DNA from 2 places in the Paenibacillus sp. FW101-FHT12H11 genome. Region 2 is predicted to be linked to the other one. Evidence: riboswitches for the same ligand, from Rfam matches in the RefSeq annotation. Region 2 holds a riboswitch; the other holds the start of a gene.
What was found. A riboswitch is a leader RNA that binds a small molecule or an ion and turns the genes downstream of it on or off. The one in region 2 is predicted to bind cobalamin.

Region 1: linked by a shared signal. The riboswitch ahead of AC3WTJ_RS05550 (DUF4430 domain-containing protein) and the one ahead of AC3WTJ_RS26710 (ABC transporter substrate-binding protein) in region 2 are both predicted to bind cobalamin.

The regions. Positions count from the first base shown of each region.
Region 1 is NZ_JBYTCO010000001.1:1,317,495-1,333,009, forward strand. Features, by position in the region: gene AC3WTJ_RS05490 (CobW family GTP-binding protein) at 7-1,026, opposite strand; gene AC3WTJ_RS05495 (metal ABC transporter ATP-binding protein) at 1,317-2,024, shown strand; gene AC3WTJ_RS05500 (metal ABC transporter permease) at 1,970-2,857, shown strand; gene AC3WTJ_RS05505 (metal ABC transporter substrate-binding protein) at 2,897-3,865, shown strand; gene AC3WTJ_RS05510 (GTP-binding protein) at 3,879-5,129, shown strand; gene AC3WTJ_RS05515 (ABC transporter substrate-binding protein) at 5,519-7,072, shown strand; gene AC3WTJ_RS05520 (ABC transporter permease) at 7,060-8,088, shown strand; gene AC3WTJ_RS05525 (ABC transporter permease) at 8,085-8,912, shown strand; gene AC3WTJ_RS05530 (ABC transporter ATP-binding protein) at 8,947-9,864, shown strand; gene AC3WTJ_RS05535 (ABC transporter ATP-binding protein) at 9,875-10,459, shown strand; gene glyA (serine hydroxymethyltransferase) at 10,606-11,853, shown strand; gene AC3WTJ_RS05545 (NUDIX domain-containing protein) at 11,935-12,453, shown strand; cobalamin riboswitch at 12,506-12,705, shown strand; gene AC3WTJ_RS05550 (DUF4430 domain-containing protein) at 12,875-15,515, shown strand, end outside.
Region 2 is NZ_JBYTCO010000009.1:135,316-150,830, forward strand. Features, by position in the region: gene AC3WTJ_RS26670 (cobyric acid synthase) at 1-354, opposite strand, end outside; gene cobD (threonine-phosphate decarboxylase CobD) at 347-1,453, opposite strand; gene cobS (adenosylcobinamide-GDP ribazoletransferase) at 1,471-2,301, opposite strand; gene cbiB (adenosylcobinamide-phosphate synthase CbiB) at 2,277-3,251, opposite strand; gene cobU (bifunctional adenosylcobinamide kinase/adenosylcobinamide-phosphate guanylyltransferase) at 3,275-3,856, opposite strand; gene cobT (nicotinate-nucleotide--dimethylbenzimidazole phosphoribosyltransferase) at 3,884-4,966, opposite strand; gene AC3WTJ_RS26700 (heme ABC transporter ATP-binding protein) at 4,990-5,766, opposite strand; gene AC3WTJ_RS26705 (FecCD family ABC transporter permease) at 5,772-6,809, opposite strand; gene AC3WTJ_RS26710 (ABC transporter substrate-binding protein) at 6,810-7,829, opposite strand; cobalamin riboswitch at 7,980-8,140, opposite strand; gene AC3WTJ_RS26715 (hypothetical protein) at 8,172-8,702, opposite strand; gene AC3WTJ_RS26720 (aspartyl-phosphate phosphatase Spo0E family protein) at 8,765-9,031, opposite strand; gene AC3WTJ_RS26725 (aminotransferase class I/II-fold pyridoxal phosphate-dependent enzyme) at 9,099-10,304, opposite strand; gene AC3WTJ_RS26730 (Lrp/AsnC family transcriptional regulator) at 10,320-10,811, opposite strand; gene AC3WTJ_RS26735 (hypothetical protein) at 10,990-11,259, opposite strand; gene cysK (cysteine synthase A) at 11,408-12,316, opposite strand; gene AC3WTJ_RS26745 (MFS transporter) at 12,398-13,711, opposite strand; gene AC3WTJ_RS26750 (hypothetical protein) at 13,832-14,332, opposite strand; gene AC3WTJ_RS26755 (DUF350 domain-containing protein) at 14,469-14,888, opposite strand; gene AC3WTJ_RS26760 (PspA/IM30 family protein) at 15,004-15,515, opposite strand, start outside.

The DNA.
Region 1 (15,515 bases), on a different contig from region 2:
TTCCTGTTATCTCGTTTGAGAGTCATTCAGCCGTTTTTTCCAGTCATCTTCTAGCAATTGTACGTCCAAATCAAGCCCTATGAGAACCAGATAAGGAGCTTCTTGATACGCAGCAGGTTGCCAAGTCGTACGTTTGCCTGCAAATTGCAGCAGGAAAGCTTCGCGCTTGGTGCCAATTCGTAAATAGCCTTTGGCGCGAAGCAGCGATTTTCCCCATTTTCCCAAATAATGTTCCACAAGACTTTGAGTGACCACAACATCATGTCCAATTGAAATGGCGAGTGTTTGAACACGTGAGAAAGAAACGGTGTGCTTGGAAGCTGTCCGCGGTTCTTGTACAGCTTTGACTACGCGCATGTTTATACTTTTACTCAAAGTAGGTGTGGCCCGGGGTTGCGATTGTCTGGATGGGAGGCTGCCAAAAAGCTTGTCTACATCCAGTTGACTGAATGTCGTAGGCAGCAACAAGGCTTGACTGTTGAATTTGCGAACCGTTTTCTCGATAGACTTCAGCTGCTTGTCTGAAATGAGATCGATTTTGTTCAGTAGAAGAAGGTCGGCAACTTCGATCTGTCTTCTAAGCGTATGGACGAGATCGCGGTCTGAAGCAAAAATGCTGTTGTAATCAAGCACATGCTCGGCGTCAAGAACCGTGATGGCCGTGTGCAGTTTTACATGAGGCAGCAGGGCAGGTTCTGTTAAAGCATCGACGATTTCTTCGGGGTTAGCGACACCGGTTAACTCGATGAGAATGACATCAGGCTTACGTGCTACTAGTTGTTTGAGCGAATCTTGGATATCGCTTTTTTTGGTGCAGCAAATGCAGCCATCCAGCAGTTTAGCTAGAGGAAGGTGTGGAGAAATGTCCAACAGCAGATGCCCATCGACATCCTGTTTCCCTAATTCATTCATTAGAACCGCTGGCATTAGTTGATAGGCGGCAGCTTCTCGGAGCATGCGAAGAAGTAGCGTCGTCTTGCCGCTGCCTAGAAATCCACTTAATATGATCACGGGCACTTTATTCATAAGGAGATTCCCTTCTCTTTTAAATGTAATATTTACGAATTAGATTGTAGTACAAATAAGGGATAGCTGCAAGATAAGCTTTTAAAATGAAAGAAAATGAAAGGGCAAGAAAATAGGCATCTGTTGATTTCGGTGTTGACAACGTCTTTTTATCAGGCTATATTTGTCGATGTAATAGTAATAATTACGATTTAATGATTTGGTTGCCATCACTATTACATGTATAAGCAGGTTCATCTTTTTTTATTAATGTTTATTCGTAATTTTTACACGTAAGGAGGATTACACCTATGTTAGTGGCTTCTTTGAAAGCGGTGGAGTTCGGATATAACGATATTCCCTGCATACAAGATGCGAATGTCGAGATTCAATCCGGTGAGTTTGTTGCGGTTACGGGCCCCAATGGCGCAGCGAAGTCAACCTTGCTTAAGCTCATGTTGGGCTTGCTTGAGCCATGGAAGGGGAGAGTATTCCTGTCATCAGCGAATGAAGAGGGCAGGAGGCTGAGAGTGGGCTATGTATCGCAGCAAATCTCGGCGTTTAATAGCGGATTCCCAAGCACAATCCTGGAGTTTGTCCGTTCAGGCAGATACGCGAGCGGCTCCTGGTTCAGGAAGCTGTTGAAAGAAGACGATCGCTTGACGGAGATTGCGCTGCGGCAGGTGGGCATGTGGGATTTGCGGAAGCGTAAAATAGGGGAACTCTCCGGCGGACAGAAGCAGCGGATCTGCATCGCCAGAGCTCTCGCTCAGGAGCCGGATTTGCTTGTGCTAGATGAGCCTACGACAGGGATGGATAAAGATAGCCGCTGCGGGTTCTATCAGCTTATGCATCATCAAGTCAAAGTTCACGGACGCACAGTCATTATGGTGACGCATAATCTTGAAGAAGCAGCCCCTTATCTCAATCGAATCATTGAACTGGAAAGAAAGGAGGACGGCGGATGGAAATGCTGCACTACGACTTCATGCAGCGGGCATTTTGTGCCGGTGGGTTAATCGCGATCATAGGTTCCATTCTCGGAGTGTATCTGATGCTTCGAAGACAAGCGCTCATGGCGGATATGCTCTCGCATGTCTCCTTGGCGGGTGTAGCCGGAGGTGCTTACTTGCATATCAATCCTACTTTATCCGGATTCGTTGTGGCAACTTTGGGGGCAATCGCTGTTGAATATGTAAGAAGGTCCTATAAATCCTATAGTGAGATTTCAGTTGCGATTATTATGGTTGGCGGCTTGTCTTCCGCTGTCATCATCATGAGCCTTAATCCAAGTGTAAATAAGGGCTTTTCCGCCTATTTATTCGGTTCCGTCGTTGCCGTCAATGAAGTAGAGCTGCTGCTCATGTTCCTTGTTGCCATCATAGGCGGTCTTTTCTTCTTGGTATTTCGCCGGCCGTTGTATCAAATTACATTCGATGAAGATACCGCGAAAACGAATGGATTGCCGGTAAGGTGGATTTCCCTTGGCTTTAGTGTTTTGACGGGCATGATCGTGGCCGCTGCCATGCCGATTGTCGGCGTGCTCCTCGTATCCGCGCTCATTATACTTCCGGCGGCATTAGCAATCCGGATTGCGCCCAGCTTTGTTTCATCCCTTTTTATCGCTATGGGGATCGGCTTGGTCGGTGTTTTTTCAGGCCTTACAGCTTCCTATGAATTAAGCACGCCGCCTGGCGGAACCATTGCGATTGTTTTATTAATCGTCTTAATCACTGGCTTAAGCATCAAAAAGTTAATCATCAAGTTCAGCAAAGTCAACAGCCGAAAAAGTCTTCAAGCCGAACAAGCGGCATTCAGCGCTCTGCTTCCATCTTCACAGGAGTCTGCTTGATGCCTATCATTTCATATCTATTTGGAGGAATTAACGACAATGAAAAATTCATGGATGGCAAAATCACTCGTATTCACTGCTTTATCAACACTCGTTTTATCAGGCTGCGCAGCCCAGTCCTCAGTCACCGGGAAACTTAACGTCGTCACCACCTTTTATCCGATGTATGAATTTACCAAGCAGGTAGCTGGGGAGCATGCGGACGTCATCGCTTTGATACCCGCTGGTACAGAGCCGCATGATTGGGAGCCGAGCGCCAAAGATATGAAGAAAGTGAGCGATGCCGATGTGTTCGTGTTCAACGGGATCGTCGAAGGTTGGGCCGAACAGGCGCTTGCGAGCGCAGGAAATTCGAAGCGGGTTGTTGTGGAAGCCAGCCGAGGCATCGCGTTGATGGAAGGGCTGCCGGAAGAAGAAGATGAACACAAAGATGAACACAAGGACGAACACAAGGACGAACACAAGGAGTCTGCTGACGGTAAAATCCTAGATCCGCATGTGTGGCTAAGCCCTGCCCTCGCTCAAAAAGAAGTGGAGTCCATTGTGGTTGGGTTGACCCAAGCGGATCCTGCGCACAAAGAGGATTATCGGAGGAATGCCGATGCTTTTATCGCGAAGCTCAAAGCCTTGGATGAGTCATTCCGTACGGGTCTCAACAATGTGAAACAGAAAGATTTCGTGACACAGCACGCTGCATTTGGTTATTTGGCCAAAGAATATGGTTTGACGCAGGTGCCAATCGCGGGACTCTCGCCGGAAGAAGAGCCATCACCGGCTAAAATGGCCGAAATCATTGATTTTGCCAAACAAAATCAAGTCAAAACGATTTTCTTTGAAACATTGGTCGATCCGAAAGTGGCCCAGACGATTTCCAAAGAAATCAATGCGAAAACGGATGTGTTGAATCCATTAGAGGGCTTGACGGACGAAGATAAGAAGCAAAATTTGGATTACATCGCGATAATGACCAAAAACCTGGAAGCACTTAAGAAAGCTTTGAATGAATAGGAGATGAATGAACATGACAGAACATAAAACGGATCATAAAGAAGAGCATAAAACAGATCATAAAATACCAGTTACGGTTTTGAGCGGGTACTTGGGAGCCGGTAAGACCACTTTGTTGAATCATGTTTTACATAATCGGGATGGCTTGAAAGTTGCAGTTATTGTCAACGATTTAAGCGAAGTCAATATCGATGCCGGGCTTATTCGTGAGGGGAATGGGCTGTCTCGGACGAATGAGAGTCTAGTTGAAATGTCCAATGGGTGCATTTGCTGCACGTTGCGTGACGATTTGCTGAGGGAAGTGGAACGGCTTGCCAAAGATCAAACATTTGACTATATCCTGATTGAGTCAACCGGTGTCGGCGAACCGCTGCCAGTGGCTCAAACCTTTACCTATATTGATGAGGAACAGGGCATAGATCTTTCCCGGTTTTGTCGGTTGGACAGCATGGTGACGGTTGTAGATGCTTACCGGTTCTGGAAGGACTATTCTTCAGGCGAAACGCTGCTGGAACGGAGTCAAGCCGTTGGGGAGGATGACACAAGAGAAGTGGTGGATCTTCTGATCGATCAAATCGAATTCTGTGATGTGCTCATTATGAATAAATGCGACATGCTGGAGGAAGAGGAGCTGGATGGGCTGGAAGGCGTTCTTCGTTTGCTGCAGCCAAGAGCCAGGTTTATTCGCTCTGTTCATGGGCAGGTGGCGCCAGCGGACATTCTGAATACCCATCTTTTTGATTTTGAAGCGGCTAGTACGTCCGCAGGCTGGATGAAAGAGTTAGCGAAGGAAACGCATACTCCCGAAACCGAGGAATATGGGATTTCTTCCTTCGTATACGAAAGGGCGCGGCCCTTCGAGCCTTCGCGGCTGATGAGCTGGATGGCAGATTGGCCAGCAGAGATCGTAAGAGCCAAAGGGATCATGTGGCTCGCTACCCGGAACGATCATGCCCAGAATTTGAGCCAAGCGGGCCCATCTATTCGGTTTGGACCTGCTGGGTATTGGATAGCTGCGCTTCCGGAAGAGGAAAGAGACGCTATTCTTGAGGAGGAAGCAGACCAGATCCCGCATTGGGATGCTACTTACGGGGACCGAATCAATAAGGTCGTGTTCATCGGGATAGAAATGGATCGGGCACATATTACGGCTTCGCTGGATGGTTGTTTATTGACCGATGAGGAGATGCTCAGCGATTGGCGTCAATTTGATGATCGCCTGCCAAATACAGTGACGGAATTCGAGGATGCTAGGGAAGCGTAGTTGTGAAGGGAACTAGGGTCCGCTATTTCAGTGAAAAAGCACCAGTGCCACGGGGAGTGGGAACTACGTTCCGCTATTTGGCCGATTTCTGCTGAAAATCGCGCCTTGGAGGACGAATAAGAGCCTGTAGTTCCGCTCGAATAAGAAACTGCTCGTATTCCTCCAAAATAAAGGACTCAAGTTCCCTTATGCTACGAATTTAACCGAATTCGGGCTCAGTTTTGGGGGAAGGTTGAAATTCGTACGTGATTTCGATGAAATGAATAATGACTAGCCGTCATTTTTGTGCTACTATTTCAATTAATCGTGCCACTGCACACGTGAACATTGAAAGAGGTGGAATGAAAATGAAACATCGACTAGTCATTTTTTTGATTTTGATGGTCACCATGAGTTGGATTAGCGGCTGTATTGTGGAGAAGCCAAAGCCGACGGCAGATGCAAGCAAGAAAGAGCTCGTTCTAGCTATTGGCGGAGAGCCGGATGCCGGTTTTGATCCAACAACGGGGTGGGGCCGATACGGTTCGCCGCTTTTCCAAAGTACGCTGCTTAAGCGTGACAGCAATTTGAATATTACAAATGATCTGGCTACGGGTTATGAGATTAGCCCGGATGGCTTGAGCTGGACCGTGAAGCTGCGCAAGGATGTCAAGTTCAGCGATGGTCAACCGTTAACGTCAGCTGATGTCGTATATACCTATCAAACCGCTGCGTCGAGCGGATCTGCCATTGATCTGAGCAATGTCAAACGTGTAGAAGCTCCTGACGAAACAACGGTCAAGTTCACACTGAAAGAACCGCAATCGACATTTACGCAGATGCTTGTTGCAACTGGCATTGTCCCCAAGCATGCCCATGGCAAGGATTACGCCAACAAACCGATTGGCTCGGGTCCTTATAAATGGGTCCAATGGGATAAAGGGCAGCAGCTGATTGTCGAATTGAACCAAGATTACTATGGGAAAAAGCCGTTTTTCGAAAAAATCACCTTCCTTTTCCTAGGGGAGGATGCCGCTTTTGCAGCAGCCAAAGCCGGAACGGTGGATATGGCGGCGATTCCTGCGGCTTTTAGCAAGCAAACCGTGAGCGGTATGGAGTTACAATCAGCAGCAACCGTGGACAATCGAGGCATCATGTTTCCTTATGTGAAATCCGGAGAGAAAACGAAAGACGGTTACCCGATCGGCAACGACGTCACTGCGGATGTAGCGATTCGTAAGGCAATTAATCTAGCGATCGATAGAAAAGCGTTGGTTCAAGGCGTTCTAGAAGGCCACGGCACTCCCGCCTACACGTTAAATGATGGACTTCCTTGGTTTAATCCTGAAGCGGTTTTTGCTGACGCGGATATGAATGCAGCGAAGAAAATGCTCGCAGATAACGGTTGGAAAGACACCGACAATGACGGCATTGTTGAAAAAGGAACACTGAAAGCAGTGATCAATCTGCTTTATCCTGCCAGTGATGTCACGCGTCAATCGCTCGCCATTGCATCGGCAGATATGCTAAAGCCTCTGGGCATTCAAGTAAAAGCCGAAGGTAAAAGCTGGGATGATCTGGAGAAACAAATGCACGCGAACCCTGTTCTTTTTGGATGGGGAAGTCAGGATCCCTTGGAGATGTATAACGTTTACAGCAGTAAATATGGTGGAGTGGACTATTATAATCCGGGATACTACAGTAACTCGAAGGTTGAAGGATATATGAGTCAGGCTTTAAAAGCAACGAACGAAAAAGAGGCATGGAGCTTTTGGAAAAAGGCGCAGTGGGATGGAGAAACCGGATTAAGCGCGTTAGGCGATGCCCCCTGGGCATGGTTGATTAATCTGGATCATCTGTACTTGGTGAGAACAGGACTTGATATCGGCAAGCAAAAAATCCATCCGCACGGACATGGCTGGCCGGTAACGGATAACATCGAGGAATGGCAATGGAAGTCCTAAAGCGGGAATCCTCTAACTTGACAAGGGTCAGCCGGATGCTGGCTCCCTTCCTTTTACGAAAAGGACTGGGGTTGATCCTGCTGTTGCTTGCTGTGAGTGCTGTCTCTTTTCTGCTCGTTCACTTCTCACCCATTGATCCAGTTCAGGCTTATGTCGGTGCCGATATGATGAAGGTAAGCGCTGAACAGAGAGAGATGATCATGCAGTACTGGGGACTCAATGAACCGCCGGTAACACGGTATTGGAACTGGCTGTGCGCTGTGGCAAGAGGTGATTTAGGAACGTCAATGATCTACCGGAGTCCTGTCCTCGAAGTGATTGGCGAACGATTCGCTGCTTCTCTTGCTTTGATGGGGATTGCTTGGGTTCTATCCGGGATTATCGGATTTGTTTCCGGTGTTCTAGCTGCTATGAATCCCAATACTTGGATCGATCGGCTGATTCGCTGGTATTGTTACACGCTATCCTCGACGCCTACTTTTTGGATTGGCTTGCTGTTTATGCTCGTTTTTGCGGTATGGTTGGGATGGCTGCCTGTCGGCCTGGCTGTTCCTGCCGGGGTTACTTCCGAGGATGTCAACCTGCTCGATCGTATCCGCCATGTGCTGCTTCCGGCATTGACACTCAGTGTAACCGGAGTAGCAGCAATCGCTTTGCATACGCGAGAAAAACTTATTGATATTACAAACAAAGACTATTGGATATTTGCAAGAGCGAGAGGGGAGCGGGGTTTTCAAATTTTTTGGAGACATGGGCTTCGGAATGTGGCTTTACCCGCAATCACGCTGCAATTTGCTTCATTTAGTGAGCTGTTTGGCGGAGCGGTTCTTGCTGAGCAGGTATTTTCATATCCCGGGCTCGGGCAGGCGGCGGTGGAGGCAGGGCTCCGAGGTGATGTTCCGCTTTTGCTAGGTATTGTTTTGTTCAGCGCTGTGTTCGTGTATGCAGGAAATGCAATGGCTGATATGAGTTATCGCCTGATTGATCCCAGAATGAAAGAAGGCGGTAAACCATGAGATGGCTGCATGATCGTCATAAGCTTGCGTTAACTTCGGTTGCTGCTGTGCTCGTCTTATTTACCATTTTCGCTATGTCTGTAGGGATGGATTCCTCAGGCTTGTCTACTAGCTTGGCTGAGCGTAATTTCGCGCCGTCAGTCGCGCATCCTTTTGGGACGGACTGGTTAGGAAGAGATATGTTAACACGCACGATCAAAGGATTGGCGCTTAGCCTTAGGGTCGGTGTTGTTGCTGGAGCTTCAAGCGTCATCATAGCGGGGATTATGGGGCTTGCGGCAGCCGTTATGGGAAAAACCGTGAATCGACTAGTGGGCTGGCTGACGGACTTATTTCTCAGCGTCCCTCATCTTGTAACACTCCTCTTGATTGCTTTTGTTGTAGGTGGAGGGGCTAAAGGCATTATCATAGGTGTCGCACTAACGCATTGGCCCGCTTTAACTAGGGTTATACGTGCTGAGGTGATGCAGATCCGCTTCGCACCGTATGTTTCCATCTCGCGTAATTTCGGAAAATCCAGTTGGTGGATTGCGACAAGGCATATCATCCCGCACCTGCTGCCCCAGCTTTTGGTCGGGCTTATTCTCATCGTTCCGCATGCCATTTTGCATGAAGCAGCCGTTACCTTCATAGGGATGGGACTTTCCCCGCATGAGCCGGCGATTGGGATTATTTTATCCGAATCTATGAGGTATTTATCGTCCGGCATGTGGTGGCTGGCGTTGTTCCCTGGCTTGTGCTTGCTTCTGTTGGTTCGGGCTTTTGCCATGTTGGGAGAGAATTTGAAGACGTCGGTAGACCCCAGACGCGCACATGAGCATTAAACATTTTAAGCTTGGAAAAGAGGGATTCAGTTTTATGTTGGAGGTTAGTGAACTATCGATCAGCTTTAATACGTTAGATCGCCACTTTCGCCCTAAAAAAACGGAAGCCATGCATAAATTGGAGCTTTCGATCGATGCAGGAGAAATTCTAGCCGTCGTAGGTTCCAGCGGTTCCGGCAAAAGTTTGCTAGCTCACGCCATTTTGGGCATTCTTCCCGGGAATGCGCAAGTTACGGGGACAATTCGCTTTAAAGGAGAGAAACTGACTGCTGAAAGGCAGGAGGTTTTGCGTGGGAAAGAAATCGCGCTTATCCCTCAGTCTGTGCAGTATTTGGATCCCTTAATGCGTGTTGGTGATCAAGTGAGACAAGCGGTTCGGCGAGGAAATCCGGCCGAGCTTCAGCGGAAAGCTTTTAGCAAGTATAGCTTATCGGACTTTATCGCCAAACTGTTTCCCTTCCAACTTTCCGGAGGAATGGCGCGAAAAGTTCTCGTCTCAACCGCTACTGTAAGCGGAGCTCAGTTGTTGATTGCGGATGAGCCTACGCCAGGCTTGGATGCGCCTTCTATGAGTGAGACCTTAAGCCGATTCAAGCAGTTGGCTCAGGAAGGTTGTGCGGTCATGTTAATCACACATGATATTGAAGCGGCTTTAACGGTAGCCGATCGGATTGCTGTGTTGTATGCCGGGACCGTAGTTGAAATTGCCCCCCGCAGCGATTTCACAGGGGAAGGGCAGAGGCTGCGGCATCCGTATACGCAAGCGTTATGGGGAGCGCTCCCGGGCAACGGATTTATTTCTTTGCCCGGGGCTCAACCGCTGCCGGATGCTTTGCCGACAGGGTGCGTTTTTGCTCCACGTTGTTCTATGGCCACCTCGGAATGTGAACAGCAGGCTCCTGAGTCGCGCACGGTAAGAAGCGGAAAGGTTAGGTGCATACATAGTGCTTGAGGGAAAGTCTTTGGGGTATCGTTATGGGAAAGAGGCGTGGGTGTTCCATAACCTTGATATTCAAGTGGGAGCAGGAGAAATCGTAGGACTCTCCGGACCAAGCGGTTGCGGGAAGTCCACGCTTGGTCAATTACTTGCTGGTCATGTGGGACTGCAAGAAGGACATGTGAGTGTGGACGGTGTCCCGCATAGGAAGGGTTTGCGAAACCCCGTTCAGTTCGTGCTGCAGCATCCTGAACAAGCGGTTAATCCGAGGTGGAAGCTTAGGAGAACTCTTCAAGAGTCAGGTATGATGGACCCTGTTATGCGCTCGGAATTATCGATTGAGGACGCATGGTTAGATCGCTATCCGAACGAGCTGTCCGGCGGGGAGCTGCAGCGGATTTGTGTGGCTAGAGCGTTAGGGCCGGAAACACGCTATTTAATTGCGGATGAGATGACCACCATGCTAGACGCTATTACACAAGCGCAAATCTGGCATGCGGTGCTGCGCTGGGCCGAGCGCCAGCGTGCGGGAGTTTTGGTGATTAGCCATGAACTGGAATTGATTGAGCGGTTGTGTAGTCGGGTGATTAGCTTTCCTTCAATTCGCTAAACTGCACAAATTCATGGAGATATTCCCTTTATTTCTTGCTGATATAGCCATTAGCTATATCTAGATATAGCTAAATCCAGTTACTCTATAGCCACAGCTCTATGATATCTTTTTTATAACAAAACGATGCTAAGGAGCAATAGACTGTGGAACAATTACGTAAACAAGACCCCAAAATTGTTGAGGCCATGAATCTGGAGATCGGCCGTCAACGTGACAAAATTGAGTTGATCGCATCTGAAAACTTCGTCAGCGAAGCTGTTCTGCAAGCAATGGGAACGGTTCTAACGAATAAATACGCAGAGGGCTATCCAGGTAAACGCTACTACGGCGGATGCGAGCATGTCGATATCGTTGAGGATATCGCGCGTGATCGTGCCAAAGAATTATTTGGCGCAGAACATGCCAATGTGCAGCCGCACTCGGGCGCGCAAGCCAATTTGGCGGTATATTTAGCTGCTCTGAACCCGGGAGATACCGTTCTTGGTATGAACTTGGCGCATGGCGGTCACTTAACGCATGGAAGTCCTGTTAATGCCTCGGGTATTTTGTACAACTTTATTCCCTATGGTGTTAGAGAAAGCGACGGGCTTATTGATTACAATGAGGTTCGCAAATTGGCATTCAAGCATAAACCTCGCATGATTGTAGCTGGTGCCAGCGCATATGCACGCATCATTGATTTTGAAGCATTAGGTGAGATAGCTAATGATGTAGGAGCTCTGTTCTTTGTGGACATGGCTCATATTGCCGGGTTAGTTGCGGCAGGGTTGCACCCTAGTCCTGTGCCGCACGCTCATTTTGTAACGACAACTACGCATAAAACGCTTCGCGGACCCCGCGGCGGTATGATTCTTTGCCGCAAGCCCTGGGCTGCAGCGATTGATAAAGCGGTATTCCCGGGAACGCAAGGCGGACCGCTGATGCATATCATTGCGGCTAAAGCCGTTGCTTTTGGCGAAGCGCTTCAACAAGATTTTAAAACGTACGCACAAAATGTTGTGCTCAACGCCAAGACGTTATCAGATGAGCTTTTGGCTGAAGGTGTCAATCTTGTATCCGGAGGCACAGATAACCACTTGATGCTGATCGACTTGCGTAGTCTGGGCATCACTGGTAAAGAGGCGGAACATTTGCTGGATGAAGTAGGCGTAACGGTAAACAAAAATGCGATTCCTTTCGACCCTGCGAAACCGATGGTTACAAGCGGAGTCCGCATCGGAACTCCAGCGGTTACCGCCCGTGGCATGGATCAAGAAGCTATGAAAACAATTGCCAAAATTGTGGCGTTAACGCTGAAAAATCCTGCGGACGAAGCTGTGCATAACCAAGTACGGGGAATGGTCAGTGATCTGACAGCGCAATTCCCCTTATATCCAGGGTTGAGCTACTAAATTTAGGTTTACATCTGGGCCTAGTATTTGATCTTTGGATCAAATACTTTTTTTATTATTAGAAAAAAAGTTGGTGGCATAGTGAAGTATGAATTTCCAGGTGCTTTACAGAATCAAAAGATTATTTTATCCAGGGAATGTCTCATTGAAGAAGCAAATTGTGTCCTGATTTGTGCATTCTATCAAGGCAGACTGGTTCTTGTTCGACATAACAGCCGGGGGTGGGAGTTGCCTGGAGGGAAGAGAGAGAAGGGTGAGTCCGTTCTTCAAACGGTTCGAAGGGAGATGCAGGAAGAGGCTGGAGGAGAACTCGATGCGATTGAGAGAATTGGGCAATATCTGATTTTTGAAAATGACCATCTAGTATTTGTGAAAAATATTTATATTTCCACAGTCCGTGTTCTTGGAGCGCTCCCGGGTGGATTTGAGACGGATGGTATCATGCTGGTGGATGCTATTCCAAAGCAAGTTGAGATTATGAATGACGACACATTTAGTCCTTATATGAAGGATAATGTCTATATGATTGTATCCGAATGGATTAAGAATCATCGGTTTATTAGAGATAGTTTCAAGGCTTGTCCCGAAGCTATGAAATAAATTATGAAGTAGACAAAACGAAATAAACGATATAACATTAGCGATGACAAAATATAATATGCTAAATAAGGGTGTAAGCATACGATTTGGATGCTTGCTTAATAGGGAAGTTCGGTCAAAGCCGACGCGGTCCCACCACTGTAATTGCCGAGTAACTCTTTCATATGCCACTGACTTGTTCACGAGATTGGGAAGGCGAAAGAGAAGCGATGACGCATGAGCCAGGAGACCTGCCTTTATTTATAGTATGTTACTAATTCTTTGGGGGTGGGAATTAGCAACAAAAGATTATGCTAAGGCATAATTCTTACTATGACACATGTTATTTGTGCGTACTGATGGATGTACAGCCACCCTAGTTTTATTAGGGTGGCTTTTTTGCGCGGTTGTCCAAATTTGGTAGGAAAGAGGAATGACAAGAATGAGTCATCGTTATGCTTCAAAGCCGTTTATTGCACTTTTTATGTCTTTTGTACTCTTATTTTCTTCGCTAGGGGTTTTGGCAGGACCGAGCAGTCAAGCTCTTGCCAGTACAACAGGCCCGAGCTCAATCCGTGAATGGTTGCCAGCACCGGGGCAATTCGTTAACGAGGCTGCTTGGGGAGGAACGGGCGATGTTAACTCGAAGTGGACGAACACGCCCGGTTCTACGGGAGTCTCCCTCGGTTCTTTTGGAGGAAGCGTCGTCTACAAATTTGATGAGCCGATTCAGAACAATCCCAAAAATCCGTACGGCGTGGATTTCACCGTATTTGGAAATGCCTTCGCTGGTAACGAAGAACCCGCCGGTGTGGCTGTAGCACAGGACGATGGGACAGGTAATCCGGGCCCGTGGTTTTATATTGCTGGATCCGAGCATTACGAAGACAGCACAATTTGGGATTATAGAGTTACTTATACGAATCCCGAGCCGGATTTTACAAGCCCTAATGGTGTCAACGTGCCATGGGTTGATAATCAGGCAGGCAGTGGGGATGTAAAAACCAATGCTTATCATAAACATGCGTATTATCCGATACCTGCAAATTACCCCAATGCCCCATCGGATTTTAACAACCAATCGTATACTTATTCCGGTGTGAAAATAAATGTTAGAAAAAATGCTTTCGGTTATCCCGATACGCACGCGAACGGCAGTGCTCCCTATGATGTTCCTGCTAATCCCTATCTAACATCGCCAGTCAAAGGTGACCCTATTGATATTAGCTGGGCTGTTGACAGTACTGGTAAACCTGTTAATTTAACGAATGTCAGCTTTGTTAAAGTTTATAATGCAGTTCAAATAGACGGTGGTGCCCTGGGTGAAATAGGTGCCGAAGTTACTTCTCTGCAGAAGGTATCCGTCAATGATGCGGTTTATGATACTGACGATCTTTCAAGCATCGTATTGTCAGGGGTTGGTGCTGACGTAACGAAGCAAGTTACCGTTACTTCTGGTGTTTATGTCTATGAGGATATCCGAATCAATGCGGATAAAATTAAGGTTACGGCTAACGGCACAGCAAGCCAAATTTTCGTCAATAATAAAAGCGGTACTTCAGGTACATTAATTGACAAAGAAATTACATTGAGCGCAAATAAGGCTAAGATTGTTAGAGTTATTGCTCAAGAAGGCATAAATACCCCTAAGATTTACTACTTGAGTATTATAAAAGAGGCCAATAAAACGGCGTTGAATGCCTCGATTACTGATGTTGAGAGCATGACAAAAGGTAATTATTCAGACACGAGTTGGCAAGCGCTGCAAGATAGTTTGGCAGCAGCCAAACAAGTGGCTGCGGACAGTACGGCAATTCAAGATCAGGTTGACGTCACGTTAGCTAATTTGCTAGCAGCCGTGCAAGGCCTGCAAAATAATGCTCCTCCTACAATTGCGGTTTCTGTCATCGTAAATGGTTTCAGCGCAACAGCTGGAAAAATCGTTAACTTAGCTAAAACAGACACTATTGTTGAAGATGGCTCAACAGCTGCAGCTGCGATTCAGAAAGTACTAGATGCAAATCGGATCTCCGTCGTTAATGCAAGCGGGAATTACATCACGAAAATAGGTGATTTGGCTACAGGTGATGGTGGTACCAAAAGTGGTTGGATGTATTTGGTCAACGGACAATTTGCCGATGTTGGCATCGCGGATTACAAATTAAAAAGCAGTGACGTTATCTCACTTGTTTACACAGATGACTATGAGCAAGATATAACAACAACAGCCAATAAAACGGCACTGGATGCAAAAATTGCTGAACTTAATGCTTTGCAGCAGGGCAACTATACAGATGCGAGCTGGCTTGTATTGCAAAGCAGCTTAACATTCGCAAAAGCAGTATCTGCAAATACCAATGCAATTCAATATCATGCAGATAGCGCGTTAGCCAAAATAAATGCAGCCTTTCAAAACTTAGTCACGACACCTACGGATCCACAAACGATTGCTGTTTCATTCACTTTGAACGGCACTAGTGCTGCTGCTGGTAAAAGTGTCACTTTGCCGAAAACAACCGTAAATATTGAGCCAGGTCATACGGCAGCTTACGTGATTGAGAAGGTATTAAATGAAGCAGGTATTTCCTTTGTCAATGAAAATGGCGCCTATATTTCAAAGGTTGGAAATTTGGCTGCCTTTGATGGGGGACGTTACAGCGGCTGGATGTATTCCGTTGATGGCGTTGATCCAGATGTCGGAATTGCCAGCTACATATTAGACCATAACGCCGATATCGTGCTTCGCTATACGGATAATTACTTGGATGAGAATCCGCCAACAACGCCGGGTAATATTACGGTATCTGTCATCGTAAATGGTTTCAGCGCAACAGCTGGAAAAATCGTTAACTTAGCTAAAACAGACACTGTTGTTGAAGAAGGCTCATCAGCTGCATTTGCGATTCAAAAAGTATTAGCTGAGAAACAGATCCCCGTTGTTAATGCAAGCGGAAATTACATCACAAAAATAGGCGATTTGGACACAGGTGATGGTGGTACCAAAAGTGGCTGGATGTACTTGGTCAATGGCCAATTTGCCCTTGTTGGCATCGCGGATTACAAATTAAATAGCGGTGACATCA
Region 2 (15,515 bases):
GACAATCGCTTCCGCCTTCGGCAGGTACGACTCGCGATAGGTCCTTGCATCTAAATCAGAGTATGGCTTGCCGTGCACAATCACTTGGGCGACCATATCCTGCTTCGGCTTAAGCAAAATGGGATTCATATCCGTTGTAGCTAAAATGCGGCAGGCATCAGCCTGTACGCCTTGAGCCCTTCCAATCTCTTTCCCGTCAAAGGTCACGTAGGAATTTAGCGACATATTTTGTGATTTAAAAGGGGCTGTCTGCCAGCCATCCTGAACGAGAATACGGCATAACGCTGCCGTAAGAATGCTTTTGCCAACATCCGATGCTGTGCCTTGAATCATTAACGTTGCGGCTTTAGCCATGCGTTCGACCTCGATTCTGTGCCAAAGCTGCCACTGTCTGCCGGAGCCCTTCAATTAACCGCTCATTGTCTTCGCGAAGCCGAATCGCGACTCGACAATATTCTTCGTTCAAGCCTTCATACAGCGAGGCGTCTCTAATCAAAATCCCCATTTGTCCCATATGATTTTGCGCCTGTTTTACCGTTAAGCCTAGTGCCGGAGGAAAAGAAAATAATACAAAGTTCACATCCGTAGGCACTACATCTAAGCCCAATTGCTGCAGCTGTCCAGTGAGCCACGCTTTCTCATCCTGCAGCCAATGGCGGCTCGCCAGCTCAAACTCCTCGTCCTCAAGTACAGCTGTACCTATGCGCTGAGCCAAATAATTAACGCTCCACTGCACTTGCTGCTGCCTGATTTCCCGAATCAAGTCCGGGTGCGCCACCATAAACCCTAGCCGAATGCCTGGAATCGAATAAAATTTCGTCATAGAACGAATAACAATAAGCTTCCGATTCGTTGAAGCCAGCTTAAGCAACGAGTGCTCCTGCTCATCAGGCACAAAATCCATGAACGCCTCATCGAGCACGCAGCTGCGACCACTCTCTAGAAGGCTATCTACGACGTGGCGAGGAAGCAGCCGGCCTGTCGGATTGTTCGGATGTCCCAGGAAAAAGAGATCCACAACCGGTATTGCGGCTTCCAGATCCTGCTGCTGCAATTCAAACTGATGGGATGCTCGCAGCGGGATATTGTGAATCCTGCCGCCTGTTTTGTGAATCGCTTCCTCATATTCGCTGAATGACGGCCTTGCAAGCCCTGTCACGGACGGCTTCAATACCCTTGCTGTCAAATCGATCAGCTCTGCCGCCCCATTGCCAACCAAGATGCTCTCCATCTCAATTTCATATTTCTGAGCGAGCTTACGCCGCAATTCACGGACCGCAGGATCTGGATACTTCACGACATCGCTCCAGGCGTCCATCCATATCCCTTTCATAGCGGGAGGCGGTCCTAACGGATTCATATTTGAGCTAAAATCAAGAAATTCATCTCTCGACCGGCCGAACGTTTCTTCAGCAGTCCAGAGATCGCCTCCGTGTCCGTAGCGTTCTAACATGAATTCCACTCCTTTCTTTATGGTGTTGCACAAATAACGACGCCAAGCAGGAGAATCGCTTCAAGCAGCTCGTTCAAAGCACCATAGGTATCTCCGGTGAGTCCCCCTAATTTGCGGCTGATGTAAGTCGCAATTAGCCATCCTGCCAACCATGTGGCACAGGCAAAATAGAGAGGGACAGGCCAAACGGCTGCATCCGAAACGGTATCGCCAAAATAAACAAATAGAGTAGTTGTAAACAGAGCTACTACTACCGAAATAGCAACATGCCACTTTGTTACTCCTTGAAAAAAACTGCCTAAACCCGACTCTTTCCTCGCGTAAGGCCACCCCTGTATGGCTGCCGTCATAAACCATCTGCTCCAAATAGGGACAATAGCCAGGAGTAAATATCCCCTAATCCCAGTGGCTCCATCCCACTGATTGGACTCCAGCAGCGTGTAGAGAAGCGCGAACTTGAGCAGCAAATGAAGCACGGCTACAATGACGCCCATCGCTCCAACACGGCTGTCCTTCATGATTTCGAGCATTTGCTCGCGCGGTCTATGGCTGAGGATACCGTCTGCGGTATCCATCAGCCCGTCTAGATGCAGCCCGCCTGTCAGAACAACCCACAGTCCCAGAAGCAGCACAGCTGCCGGGAGTGGAGGAAGGAACAGGCTTAGACCTTCACTCGCGAGAAGCAGCAAGAGACCTATCACGCCGCCGGCTAGCGGATAAAAGATCACACTGCGCCGAAAGACAAGGTCTGTATACGTTATTTGCACGGGAATCGGCAAACGTGTTAGAAATTGAAAGGCTGCTATGCAAGCACGCAGCCAATCTAGAACCATACGAGCAGTACGCACAGCAATCCTCCCATCACTACAAAGCTGACGCCGTAAAGCATCCTGACGGCGTAGACAATATCCTGCTGCGTCCGCGGACGCAGCGGCCAGCCCAGGCGGGCGCGTTCGCTCGCTACGCCGCCGTAGACGTTCAGCCCGCCAAGCTCAATTCCGAGTGCCCCGGCGACCGCCGACTCCGGAATTCCGCTGTTCGGGCTGGGGTGCAGATGCGCGAAGCGGCGTATCGCCGCCGCTGCGCGCTTCGCCGAGAGGCCCGGCTGCAGCAGGGCGACGAGGATCAGCAGGAGGCCGGTCAGCCTGGCCGGGATCCAGTTCATGGCGTCGTCCCAGCGGGCCGACGCCCAGCCGAAATGACGGTAACGGTCATTTCGGTAGCCGACCATCGAATCCAGCGTATTCGATGCCCGGTACAGCATAGCGAGCGGCGCTCCGCCGATCAGCGCATAGAAGAGCGGCGAAATCACCGCGTCAACGATGTTCTCCGCCACAGTCTCCACGACCGCGCGCGTTAGCTCTTCTTCGTCCAGGGCTTCCGTATCGCGGCCGACGATGTAACCCGTATACTTGCGAGCGTCGGCAAGTTCGCCATTGCGCAGCGGATTGTACACGAGATACGCGGCATCCTTGAGTCCCTTGATCGCAATCGTCGTTGAAATCAACCACGTACAGACGGCATAACCGAGCCATTCGTGAACCGAACGGGTGGCTAGAACGAGGACGAGTGCACTCCCTGTACTGACAACCAAAGTAGTAGTTGTAAGCAGTACTCCTTTTAATTTTTCACTCGCGGGTGAGTCGCTTTTACTGCGCAGTAACCCTTCCATCCAGCGAATCCAACGCCCGATAAGAATAACGGGATGCGTCGGCCATCTCGGATCGCCAATGAGCCAATCCAGTACAATGGCAGCAGCCGTCATACAGACGATCTCCTGCCAGGAATAAATCCACATCAATTATCACCGCACCGATCCTCTTAAGGCTGCTTGCTTCCATCCAGCCGGTAAGCCATACTTTTCAGCTCAATAGGGATCCCTACCGTTACCAGGAATACCTTCTCGCACACCTCAGCTAACCGCTGGTTCATTCTTCCGGCCAAATCGCGGAAGCTGCGGCCAAGCGGGTATTCCGGCACAATGCCGTCTCCGACTTCATTCGTTACCATGATGAGCTGTCCACGTCCACGGTAACCTGACACTGTATTCACCAGTTGTTCAACCTGCTTCATTACCAAAGTGGAAGCGTCTTGTTCGCCTTCATACTGGAGCAGCCAGTTGCTTAACCATAGTGTTAAGCAATCAACCAGAACAACCGCTTCCTCGCCGCTCTCGTCCAGCTGCTGCAAGAGCTCGCACAGCCGAAACGGCTCCTCCCGGGTATCCCATGTATACCCCGAACTGAGCCTTGTCTGCTGGTGCAGACGAACCCGCTCCCTCATTTCCTCATCGTAGATGTGGGAGGTCGCGATATAGATCCCACGCTCGCTGCCATGCATCGCGAGCTTCTCTGCAAAAGAGCTCTTGCCGCTGCGCGCGCCGCCCGTTACCAAAACCGCCATGGCGCCTCCGCCTCCTTCTCCTGCTGTCTACTCCCGTGACACGCCTGCGCTTTCGAATGTCGCCATCTCTCGCATGATCTTGCCTGCGGCTTCGATCAAGTTAAAGGCAAGCACCGCGCCTGTTCCTTCGCCCAAGCGCATATCCATTTGCAGCATCGCAGAGAGGCCCACGGCCTCGAGCATCTTCGCATGCCCCTGCTCTTGAGATAAGTGCGAGGCGAGCATGTAGGACGCGCTTAGCGGGGCTAATCGGCTCGCCACAAGCGCTGCCGCCGACGAGATGTAGCCGTCGACGACAACCGGACACCGATTCTTCGCTGCGCCAAGAATCACGCCAACCAGTCCGGCGATCTCCAATCCGCCGACCTTGCTTAACACTTCAAGCGCAAAATCGCCGCTTGTGCTAATCGCGTTGTCCTTTGCCGGACGAAGACCGTTCACGTGGAGCGCCTTGTTGACAACCGACCGCTTATGCAGCCATTTCGCGTCGTCAATGCCCGTTCCGCGGCCTACGGATATTTCAGCATCCACACCGCCCAATGCGCATAAAATCGCCGCGCTAGCCGTTGTGTTGCCGATCCCCATCTCACCGGTCGCGAAAAGTCGATAGCCCTGCTGAGCCAGGTCATCCACTAACTCAATGCCCGCCTCAATCGCTTGTACGGTTTCATCTAACGTAAGCGCCGCTTCGCGCGCCATGTTGCGTGAACCTTTTCTTACTTTGCGTGAAACGAGGTTCGGATGCTCCAGGTCCGCGTTAACCCCCATATCCACACAAATAACGTCTGCTCCTGCATGTCTGGCCAACACATTAACCGCTGCACCGCCATGAAGGAAGTTCAGCACCATCTGCGGAGTGACTTCCGCTGGGAACGCGCTGATGCCTTCCTCACAAACACCATGGTCGCCTGCCATCACAATGACCGCTTTTTTATCAAACAACGGCTTCACTTCACCGGTAATCCCGGCAACTTGTCGCGCAATATCTTCCAGCTTGCCTAAGCTCCCCTGTGGTTTGGTCAATTGATTCAAATGATCATTCGCCTGCTTCACCACATCTGCATGAATAGGCTCAATAGCGTTGATCATCGTTTGCAAATTACTCATCATCCATTCCTCCGTTACCAAGTTGATTATTTTCCCGGCTGCAATAAAATCTGTGGTGCTTGGTTCGTTGGGTGCTGCAGAACAATAGGTTCTGTTCCATAGACCTCTGTAATTAATTTGCTTGTAATAATCTCATCAGGCGTTCCTATCGCTGCCAATTCTCCGTTATGTATCACCATTAACCGTGTACAGTATTGCGCGGCCAAATTCAAGTCATGCAGAACCGCCACTACGGTTAACTGCGACTCGCGCTGCCATTCACGAATATAATCCATCATCTGCACTTGATACCCAATATCCAAAAAGGTTGTAGGCTCATCCAACATAAGCAATCGCGGCTGCTGAGCCATGACTTTCGCAAGCGCGACACGCTGCCTCTCGCCGCCGCTAAGACGCTCAATCGTTCGTTCAACAAGCGGTTCCAACTGCAGTTTCCGAATAATCGCCTCGATTAATTCCTCCGCTTCCACAGTATCCTCGCCAAGCCAATTCTGAAAAGGATAACGGCCCATCTCCACGACTTCGCGAATCGTGAAGCCTACCGGCGGCAGTGCATCCTGCTGCAAAACTGCCAGCCATCTGGCCAGTTCCTTTCGTGAATAAGCAGACGCCGGTCGACCATCCAGCTCTACCGAGCCATTTTTAACCGGATCAATCCCGGAAAGAAGGCGTAGTAACGTCGATTTTCCGCTGCCATTTGGCCCTATAATGCCAAAAAACTCACCGTGTTGGACCTCAAAGCTTATATTTTCAAGTACCGGCCGTTCATGAAAGCTTTGGGAAAGCTGCTGCACTTTAATCATCGTTTTCAACCTCTTAACGTTTTCTTATCCTTATGTAGCAAATAGGCAAAAAATGGCGCGCCCAAAAACGCTGTGATAACACCAAGCGGAATCTCCGTCGGACTTAGCAAGGTACGAGCGAGCGTGTCCGCCCACAGGACATAGATACCGCCGCCAATCGCCGACAAAGGAATAATAAGACGATAGTCCGGACCGACGATCAGACGAACCAAGTGCGGAATGATGAGCCCTACGAAGCCGATAACACCTGCTACAGAGACAGCTGCCGCCGTAATAAATGTAGCAACAATTAGAACAATCAGCTTCGTGCGTTCTACATTTACTCCCAAATGGGAAGCCTGCCGCTCTCCCAACGCGAGCAAATTCAATGATCTTGCATAACTAAGCAGTACTACTAAACCTATGACTAAATATGGCGAAATTATCGTTATGTACGGCCAGCCCCGCATCGCCAAGCTTCCCATTAACCAAAAAACAATTTCATTAATGACCTGCTTGGAAATCGAAACCATAAAGGAAACGATCGCGCCAAGAAAAGCCTGCATGACAACGCCGGACAAAATAAGCGTCTCCATCTTCAGCTTGCCATCGATCTGAGCCAGCTTAAGCACGAGGAAAAGGGAAATAAGTCCCGTTACAAAAGCAACAATCGGAACCGACCATTGCCCAAACAAAGCCATCTGCAGACCAAAATAGATTAAAAACGCCGCCCCGACCGAAGCGCCTGAAGAAACCCCCAGCGCGTATGGATCTGCAAGCGGATTGCGCAGCACGCCCTGGAAAGCAGCTCCGGCAACGGAGAGAGAGGCCCCTACGAGAATCCCCAGCAATACGCGAGGCAAACGCACCTTATTTATAATTTGCTCCGCAGACTGCTGCCAAGTGACGTCGATGTAGTCGCCTGCCCAAGGAATATGCTTCCCTAGGATGCCCGCAATTTGGAGTACTGGGAGATTAGCTGTTCCCAGCGATAAACTTGCCAGAATAGAAAGAAGAAGGAGTATAACCCCTACTCCTCCCCATAGCATTAGTTTTTTTTTCATTTATTTCACCAGTTCAGGATAAATGCCTTTCGCCATTTCCAGCAGTCCATCGGTCAATCTCGGTCCCGGACGGCTCAGCAGGTTCTGGTCAAGACCGATTACCTGTTTGTTCTTCACAGCTTCAATAGCATCCCAGCCACTTCGTGTGCGGATAATTTCATCAAGCGACATCTTGTTTTTGGTATCTACGACACCATTCGCAAAGAGAATAACAGCCGGGTTTTGTGCGATAATTTTCTCTTCGCTGATTTGATACCAGCCTTTACCGTCGCCGGCTACATTAATGCCACCCGAAAGTTTGATCAGCTCATCCATGAATTCGCCGCTGCCGACGGTCCAACCCGGACTGAATTCTATGTATACTTTTTTCTTATTTTCCTGCTTTACATCTTTCACGGCGTCGACAACTTTCTTACGATCCGCTTTCATCTTGGAGACGATTTTCTCAGCTTGTTCCTGACGATCTGTAATCAAACCATAGGTTTGAATGTTTGCAATCGCATCATCCAACGTCTTGGGCTCCACCTTAAACACATTGATGTTCGATTCGCGCAGTTTTTCAACCGTGTCCGCTTTCATCGAGACACCCGTAAAGACAATATTCGCATTAGTCGCAATCAAAGCTTCCTGGTTCGGCTTCGTGATACTTCCCAATTTGGGTTTGGACTTCGCTGCTGCCGGATAATCATCGAAATCGGAGACGCCGACAATCTTATCATCCAATCCAAGTGCAAAAAGTGCTTCCGTTTCTGCAGGAGAAACCGATGCGATCCGCTCCGGCGCCTTGTCAAAAGTGAATTCTTTCCCCGTTGCATCTTTAATTTTCAGCGGATACGCCGTCTTTTTGGATGTCGCAGCTGCTGTTGCAGCAGGAGTAGGCGCCGTCGTTGTCTCTCCGCCAAGCTTAGATGGACTGGTAATTTCCGCTTCTTGCTTACCACAAGCCGCTAAGCTAACCGCTGTCGCTAAAGCAACCGATAAGAGGAGCGCCCTCTTGATCCCGTTCTTTTTCATTTGCATGGTGTAGCCCCTCTCTCTGAAACCTGTAATTTCGATAAATTCCAAATAAAAAACCCCTCTGTTCCTAAGGAACAAAGGGGACGATAAATCGCGGTGCTCAGCAACGAATCCGTTGCTTCCTGATTTAAAGCGATCCTTTTCCTCGAAGGATGTCGTAACGGCACCATGGCAGGTATCCTGGCTCCCCGGCAATACTTCTCTTCCGGATTACAGTGGCGGGACCGCGCCGGACTTCAACCGGCTTCCCTTTTAAGCGGCAATGAAATTCATATGTGAATTCGTTGCCGGCACCAATGGCTGCATATTTGACTATCAATCTAATTGTCGATTATAGACTTCTTGCTACTTTTGTGCAATAACCTTGAGTACTTGCTTAGCTTCCTCCATTTTCGGGGCATTGACAGGAATGAAAGCAATAAGTCCTTTTCCTTCGAAGCCTTGCTCCTTCATCCACTTGTTGCCTGAGAGCGGAATTCCATACAGATGCTTTTCAGCAGGCTTGCCCTCTTCCGCAATTTCGATGACCCCGTCCGGATAATCCGAAGGGTTAATCGTCTCGTCCAAAGATACGAACCCTGCTTGATTGCTTAATGTTTTAAATTGGTCATCCGCCAGGATAAAGATGCCGTTTCCGCCTGCCGCCAATTCAACGATCATTTTTTCCATGGAGAAAATGGGAGAGGTATTCAGCTTAACGGTAGGAGTTTCACCGATCTTCGATTTCAAAGATGCCTCCAGCTTCTCACCTGCATCACTTGGAAATCCATTTTGACCCATGACAAAGATAGAAACATCCGGCTTTGGTCCTCCACAACCCGCAACTATCACCATAAGCGCTGACACTAGCATGACCATTAGAAATTTCAATTTCATGATGTAAGAGTACCTCCGTATACGAATCTAGATATATCGATAGTCGCGAGAAAAGTCGGCTTTCACCGACTTTTCTTCCAATTATTCATATATTCATTTATTTTGAGATCAAGTATCGTACTGAGTTCCACGACAGATTCGGATGTCATTTCTTCTCCGTCCAGAACCATCTGTTCTAACCTGCGTCGCAGAGAATGAATCTCTTCTTCTAATAAGTTTAGGGAGTTACGTTTCTTAGCACGCTTAGTCAACCAACGTTGTTCGAAATCTTGTTCATTAATTTGCAGATGTTTTCGATAGGTTGATAGTTGGTATTCCATGAAAGCCATGCTCATCCCTCCTTACTACAAGAATACCAGTTTTCATGAATAATTAACATAGATTTTTCAGATTGAATCACAAATTTCTTAGAAATTTTCCAATTCTCTCTAAAGCTTCATTCAGTTGAGATACACTATAGGCATAAGAGCAGCGTAAGAAACCTTCCCCACCTAAACCAAACACATCTCCCGGCACGGCAGCAACCTTAGCTTCGAATAAAAGCCTCTGGGCAAATTCGTCTGAAGTAAGTCCTGTGGCAACAACGCTTGGGAAGGCGTAGAAAGCGCCCTGCGGTTCATGACACTCCAGTCCAATATCGCGGAACCCTTTGACGACCAAGCGCCTGCGTTGATTGTAAGACTCTATCATACGGTCTTTCTCTTCCAAACCATTTGTCAAAGCCTCATGTGCAGCTACTTGACCCATCACAGGTGCGCACATCACCGTATACTGGTGAATTTTGGTCATAGCGGAAATCAACTCTCGGTGACCGCATGCATATCCCATTCTCCAGCCAGTCATCGCAAATGCTTTGGAGAAGCCGCTGACTAGAATCGTCCGATCCTTCATGCCTGGAACAGCTGCAAAACTTACATGCTTCTGCCCATAGGTCAATTCCGCATAAATTTCATCCGAAATCACAATAAGATCGTTCTCTTCCACGACTTTGGCAATAGGGAGCCAGTCCTCATAGGTCATAATGCCGCCAGTAGGATTGCTTGGATAACATAGAATTAAAATCTTGGAGCGTGGCGTAATGGCATCACGAAGTGCCTTCTCTGTCAGCTTGAACTGATCCTTCGCGAATGTTTCGATTCCGACTGGAACGCCGCCGCTAATACTCGTAATAGGCGAATAAGAGATATAGCAGGGTTCTGGAATCAGAATCTCATCCCCCGGCGTAATCAAAGCGCGCAGAGCCAAATCGATGGCCTCACTGCCTCCGACGGTCACAAGGACTTCATTCGACGGCTCATATTTCACTTTAAAGGATGTATACAAATAATCCGCAATCGCTTCGCGAAGCTCAGGTATCCCTGAGTTCGGCGTATATTTCGTTCTGCCGCGCTCCAAAGAGTAAACGGCTGCTTCACGAACATGCCAAGGGGTTGAGAAATCCGGCTCCCCCACACCAAGGGAAATAATATCATCCTTGCTGTTGCTTACTAGATCAAAAAACTTCCGAATACCTGAAGGCTTCATTTCACGTACGGCAGGAGCAAGGTAACCCTGCATCGATTTCACTTTGTTCGGCTCTACGATTGTCTCATTTTTGATCATGGCTTTACCTCTTCCTTACGGAGAGACAAGCATCCGATGATCATCAGCCTGATCCTCGAAAATGATGCCGTCTTGTTTGTATTTTTTCAAGATAAAATTCGTTTTGGTTGAAAGCACGCGATCAATTGGCGATAGCTTGTTAGAAACAAAAGAAGCGACTTGTTTGAGCGAATGGCCTTCAACCTCTACAAGTAAATCATAAGCGCCAGACATGAGATAGACAGATTTGACCTCTGGATATAAATAGATCCGTTCCGCAATAGCGTCGAACCCGCGTCCGCGTTCAGGCGTAATTTGCACTTCAATCAGGGCGGTAACCTTTTCGTCATCTACCTTGCTCCAGTTAACAACTGTCGCGTACTTGACGATGACCTTATCCGCTTCCATCTCGCTTATCGCTCGCGCCACCTCGTCCTCCGCCGTTCCTAACATTGTGGCGATGAGTTCCGCACTCCGGCGGGCGTCTTCTTTCAGTAATTCGAGAATTTTAAGCTTCAAAGCATCCATGGTTAACCAACCTTTCTGTGATCGTATTCATTCATCCTTTAATCTTACAATGAATTGCTGTCCTAATTCAATTACTCCGCTCATCAAATTTTCAGATAATTTGTGTATAAATGAATTTTCTTGCATGAGAATAACAAAAAGCCGCCTGATCCAGGCAGCTTTTATTTATACAACCCGTTTAGATGCCAACTTTCAGCAATTTAGCAACGGTATGTTCAATTTCACGGTGTTCATACGTAGGGCGCACATGGATACTCGGTTCTCCGGCCATACAGCCGATCCCGACAAGCGTATTTTCGTCATACACAGAAATCACAGTCTGAGACTCCAGCTGATTCCAGTCGACTTGGTTCTGAGCACCGGTTGTTATGCATTCATTTGTATATGACTGTATAAAATCATGAAGTTGATCATTTTCGGGATGTCCATTAATATAGGCTAATTTCAAGCTAAATCCACCTCTCTGCGATCGCTTTGCTACTTCTATAATTATACTCAATCGTGGATTTTTATTCAATATTTTTTATCGATTTACAAAAAAAATACGACTTCCGGACATTCTAGTCCAGCAGCCGTATTCATCGCCTATCTTTTAATCAAAATAGATCCATACTTAAATATCGTTCACCGGTATCCGGCGCGATACAAAGCACCCTTTTCCCCGCTCCAAGCTTACGAGCGACCTGCAGTCCCGTCCAAACCGAAGCACCGGCGGATGGTCCTACGAGGATGCCTTCTTTACTAGCCAAGTCTTTCATCGTACCGATTGCGTCCTCATCTGTCACTTGAACAATCTGATCATATATGCTCGTATTCAAAATAGACGGTACAAAACCAGGGCTCGTGCCAACCAGCTTATGAGGTCCTGGGCTTCCTCCGGATAAAACAGGAGATCCCTTCGGCTCCACGACATAAATCTGGATGTCCGGCAGCTTCTCGCGAAGCACCTCGCCCGTTCCGGTAATGGTTCCTCCGGTACCTGAAGTAGCAACGAAAGCATCCAGACGCCCTTCCATCTGCTCCAAAATCTCAGGGGCAGTCGTAACCCGGTGAATGCTCGGATTCGCCGGATTCTCGAACTGCTGAGGGATGTAGCTGTTCGGGATGTGATCCCTCAGCTCCTGTGCTTTGGCGATAGCTCCTGGCATCCGCAGCGCGGCAGGAGTCAGGACGACCTCTGCGCCATAGGCCTTGAGCAGGTTAATCCGTTCCTTCGACATATTATCCGGCATGATGAGAATGGCTTTGTATCCTTTGGCCGCTGCATTCATCGCGAGGCCAATGCCTGTATTGCCGCTCGTCGGTTCGATGATCGTGGCGCCCGGGCTAAGAAGCCCATTTTTCTCCGCCTGCTCGATTAAATTAAAAGCCGCCCGATCCTTCACACTGCCGCTTGGATTAAAATATTCAAGTTTGACATACAATTCTGCATCGCCAGGCTCCACCAACCGTTGAATTCGGACAGCAGGCGTATCGCCAATGAGCTCTGTGATGCTGTTCACCATTTTTTTATGTGTCAAGGGTTGCCCCCTCCTCTTCCAATTAACCAACACTATCCACATTTTTATCGGGAAGCCCTAATAATGTCAAGTTTTAATTACAGATAACTGCTTTTTCATAAAATACCAGCTAAAAAGGGGAGAACTGCCGATGATTAATAAAAGCACATTAATGACAAGTGGGGCCTTGCTCCACGAAATTACGCAAATGAACAGCAGAACCCCGGAGACCCTGCCCACATTCAAGGCAAGCTCACGAAGCACGATATACTCCTCTCGTTGCCTGGCGCTTTCTTCCGTAGAACCAATCAAATCAAATACGGCCGATACCATCGGTACGGAATACATAGGAAAGAAAAGGGCTGACCCCAATCCGAAAAGAAGTAAAGTGCTGTAACCCATTTTACAGAAAAAAGGAAGAATAATCGCTACCACCATAGCTGCGCCGATAAACATGCTCACCTTCCGGAACCTCGGTTTTATAAACCGGCCTGCCGCCCAGAAGCTAACTAAAGAAACCGCTGACGTAATCAGCACAAAATTCCCCAGACTCGCTTCACTCGATGTAGAAATATAAACAAGCAGAGCGATCATGAAACCGAAGACGCCTTCTCTAACCCCTTGAAAAACCAACGCCAAACTGACGCGCTTCCAAGGCGTTTCCGCTTTCCTAAGGCTTCGAATAGGAAACATCCACTCGTAAGTACCTTGTACTTTTCTCTTTTTCAGAAAAAAACTAATCACTACGCCAAGCAGAAAGATGCCAAGTGAAATGGAAAAGATTAATCGATAACCTTTGATATCGCCTAAATTCACAATCAATAAGCCAGAAATCCATGGCGCAATGATGCCCGCTCCAGCTCCGAGCAAGCCTACCGATCCGTTAAATCGATCCCGATTGTCAGGGTCCGTTACTTCAAAATAAACAACGTTAAAGGCAACCCAGAACAAGCCTGCAGAAATTCCTTGCACGATGCCCAGCCATACAAAATATTGAAAGCTGTTCGCTCCCAGCCAAAGAACCAACATATAAAATACGGCAGAAATAGCTACGCCGATGCGCAAGCAGTTCATTTTATTATGTTCCTTCACCCATTTCCCTGCTAACCAGAAGGTGATGGCCATCGTCAAATGAGTCGCTAACGTGAACCAACCAATTAGCGTGTAGTCATTTTTGGCTTTCCACAAATAGACGCCGACAAAAGTTCCCGATAGCGCGTTTGCGCTCCCAAATAGCGTATGAACGATAATCAGAAGAATCGCTTGTGAATCTAATCGCCCTTTTTTAGCCGGGTTGTTATGATCAGTAGGTTGTTGATCGCGCTCTTCGAAATAATTGCCCTTCTGTCGTTCTTTCCCTTTACCTGGATGCATTCGCTGCATACTCTGATCATTGTTCATAAATAATTCCTCACCTTTCCCCGCGGAAACGAAATAGTTCTAGTTAAACTTCCCCATTCGGGTGAAAATATGAGGTATTCCATATAAAAAAACCGAATCCACGAGGACTCGGTTTCCTTTTTACTCCGATTTAATGCGTTCAACCATCAATAGTCGATCTGTATCGGACAACACTTTTTCAACTTTAAAACAGGACGGGCACACATACACATTCATCGTGAACGGAGCCGTCAGGAACGCGCTGCCCAGCGTTTTTGGAATGGTTGGCGTGAAGGAAGTTTCGTTTACAACTTCGTTCCCAGCGAGCAGAAGCAGTTCATGACAATTCGAGCACTCCGGCGCTTCTTCCTGCTCGTCTGTGATATGCTGTACCTTTTCTCCATATTTATCAAGCGGTTCATCTGAGTCATCCCATGCCAAAGACAAATCCTCATCCGCATCCGGAAACTCCTGATCTTGAAACCGGAGCGGTTGACCCGTTAATTTCACTTTCAAATCAATACTGCGATAATCCTTCAACTCGTTAAAACAATGCGGACATTCATCCTCCGGCCCAATCTCAGGATCCCAAACGATTTCTGTTTGGCACCAAGGACAAACCACTTCTTCATTCGCACTCATGACGTAATCCTCCATCTATTGCACTCAAGCAAATTTCATTAAATAATAAATCCCTGCCGCCATAAACACAAATGCAATAGCAAACAAGGTGCCCCACAGGTATTTCATGTTCGAGCCTCCAAGACTATGTATGATTCTAGGTTACGCATGCGCCTACTACGTAAGATAAGGAGACAGATAGCGTCAAAGACAAGAACCCTACAGCGCGGTTATCTTTTTTGATTTCTTCATCAATTTTAAAATAAGGCGTTAAAAACTCAAAAATGAAGTAGGCTGCTAGCAACAGCAAGAATCCGTAGCCTGCCCAAATGAGAGAGTGAATCATCGTGTCATTATTCAAAATGGAAAACCGGAACAAGTTGCAAATCCCAAAAATTTTCCCGCCTGTCGCCATTGCCACAGAGAGATTGCCCTTTTTGATCTCCGCCCAGTCATCATACTTCGTGACCATTTCGAAAATTGTTAAAAATACCACAAGGGCGATGACAGCTACTGCAAAAAATGCAAGCGTCGATAAATACGGATTACTCAGCAACACATCCACCTCTTCATTCATTTCGTCTCCTGCCTTCCTTCCACGTAGAGAGTTTAAACGTTGATTTAAAAATCCCTATATACGGTAGAAGAGACTGAGTTTGGCTCAGTCTCTCGCAGGTACTATTAGTATATCATTAAGATTGTTTTTTTTCAGCAAGCTTTGCTTTCATAGCGGCCAATTCATCATCGATGCCACTTTTGCTGGCGCCAAGTCCTTCGAGCTCATCATCCAAGCTGCGGTTTTTGGAACGAATCTCGCCGCTTGCTTGCGCTTCAGCTTCCATTTGAAGGACTTTCTCGCTCATGCGGTCAAAGCCTTTGGCTGCGTTGTCTGTACCGAATCCGGACATCGCTTGATTGATTTGTTTTTGCGCTTTGGCTGTTTCAGCACGGGCAATCAACAAATCTTTTTTGTTTTTCATTTTGTTGAACTCGTCTTTCATCTCCGTCAACTGGCCGCGAAGTTGATCCGCATTGGTTTTGGCAAGATCATATTGACGCTTCAACTCATCGAAACGAACTTGCTGCTCTTTCTTGTCTTCAAGCGCGCGACGGGCCAAATCTTCATTGCCGGCTTCAAGAGCTCTCATCGCTTGCTCTGTCCGTTTGGTAACCATTTCTTCTGCTTCTTCGAACTGAAGTTTGA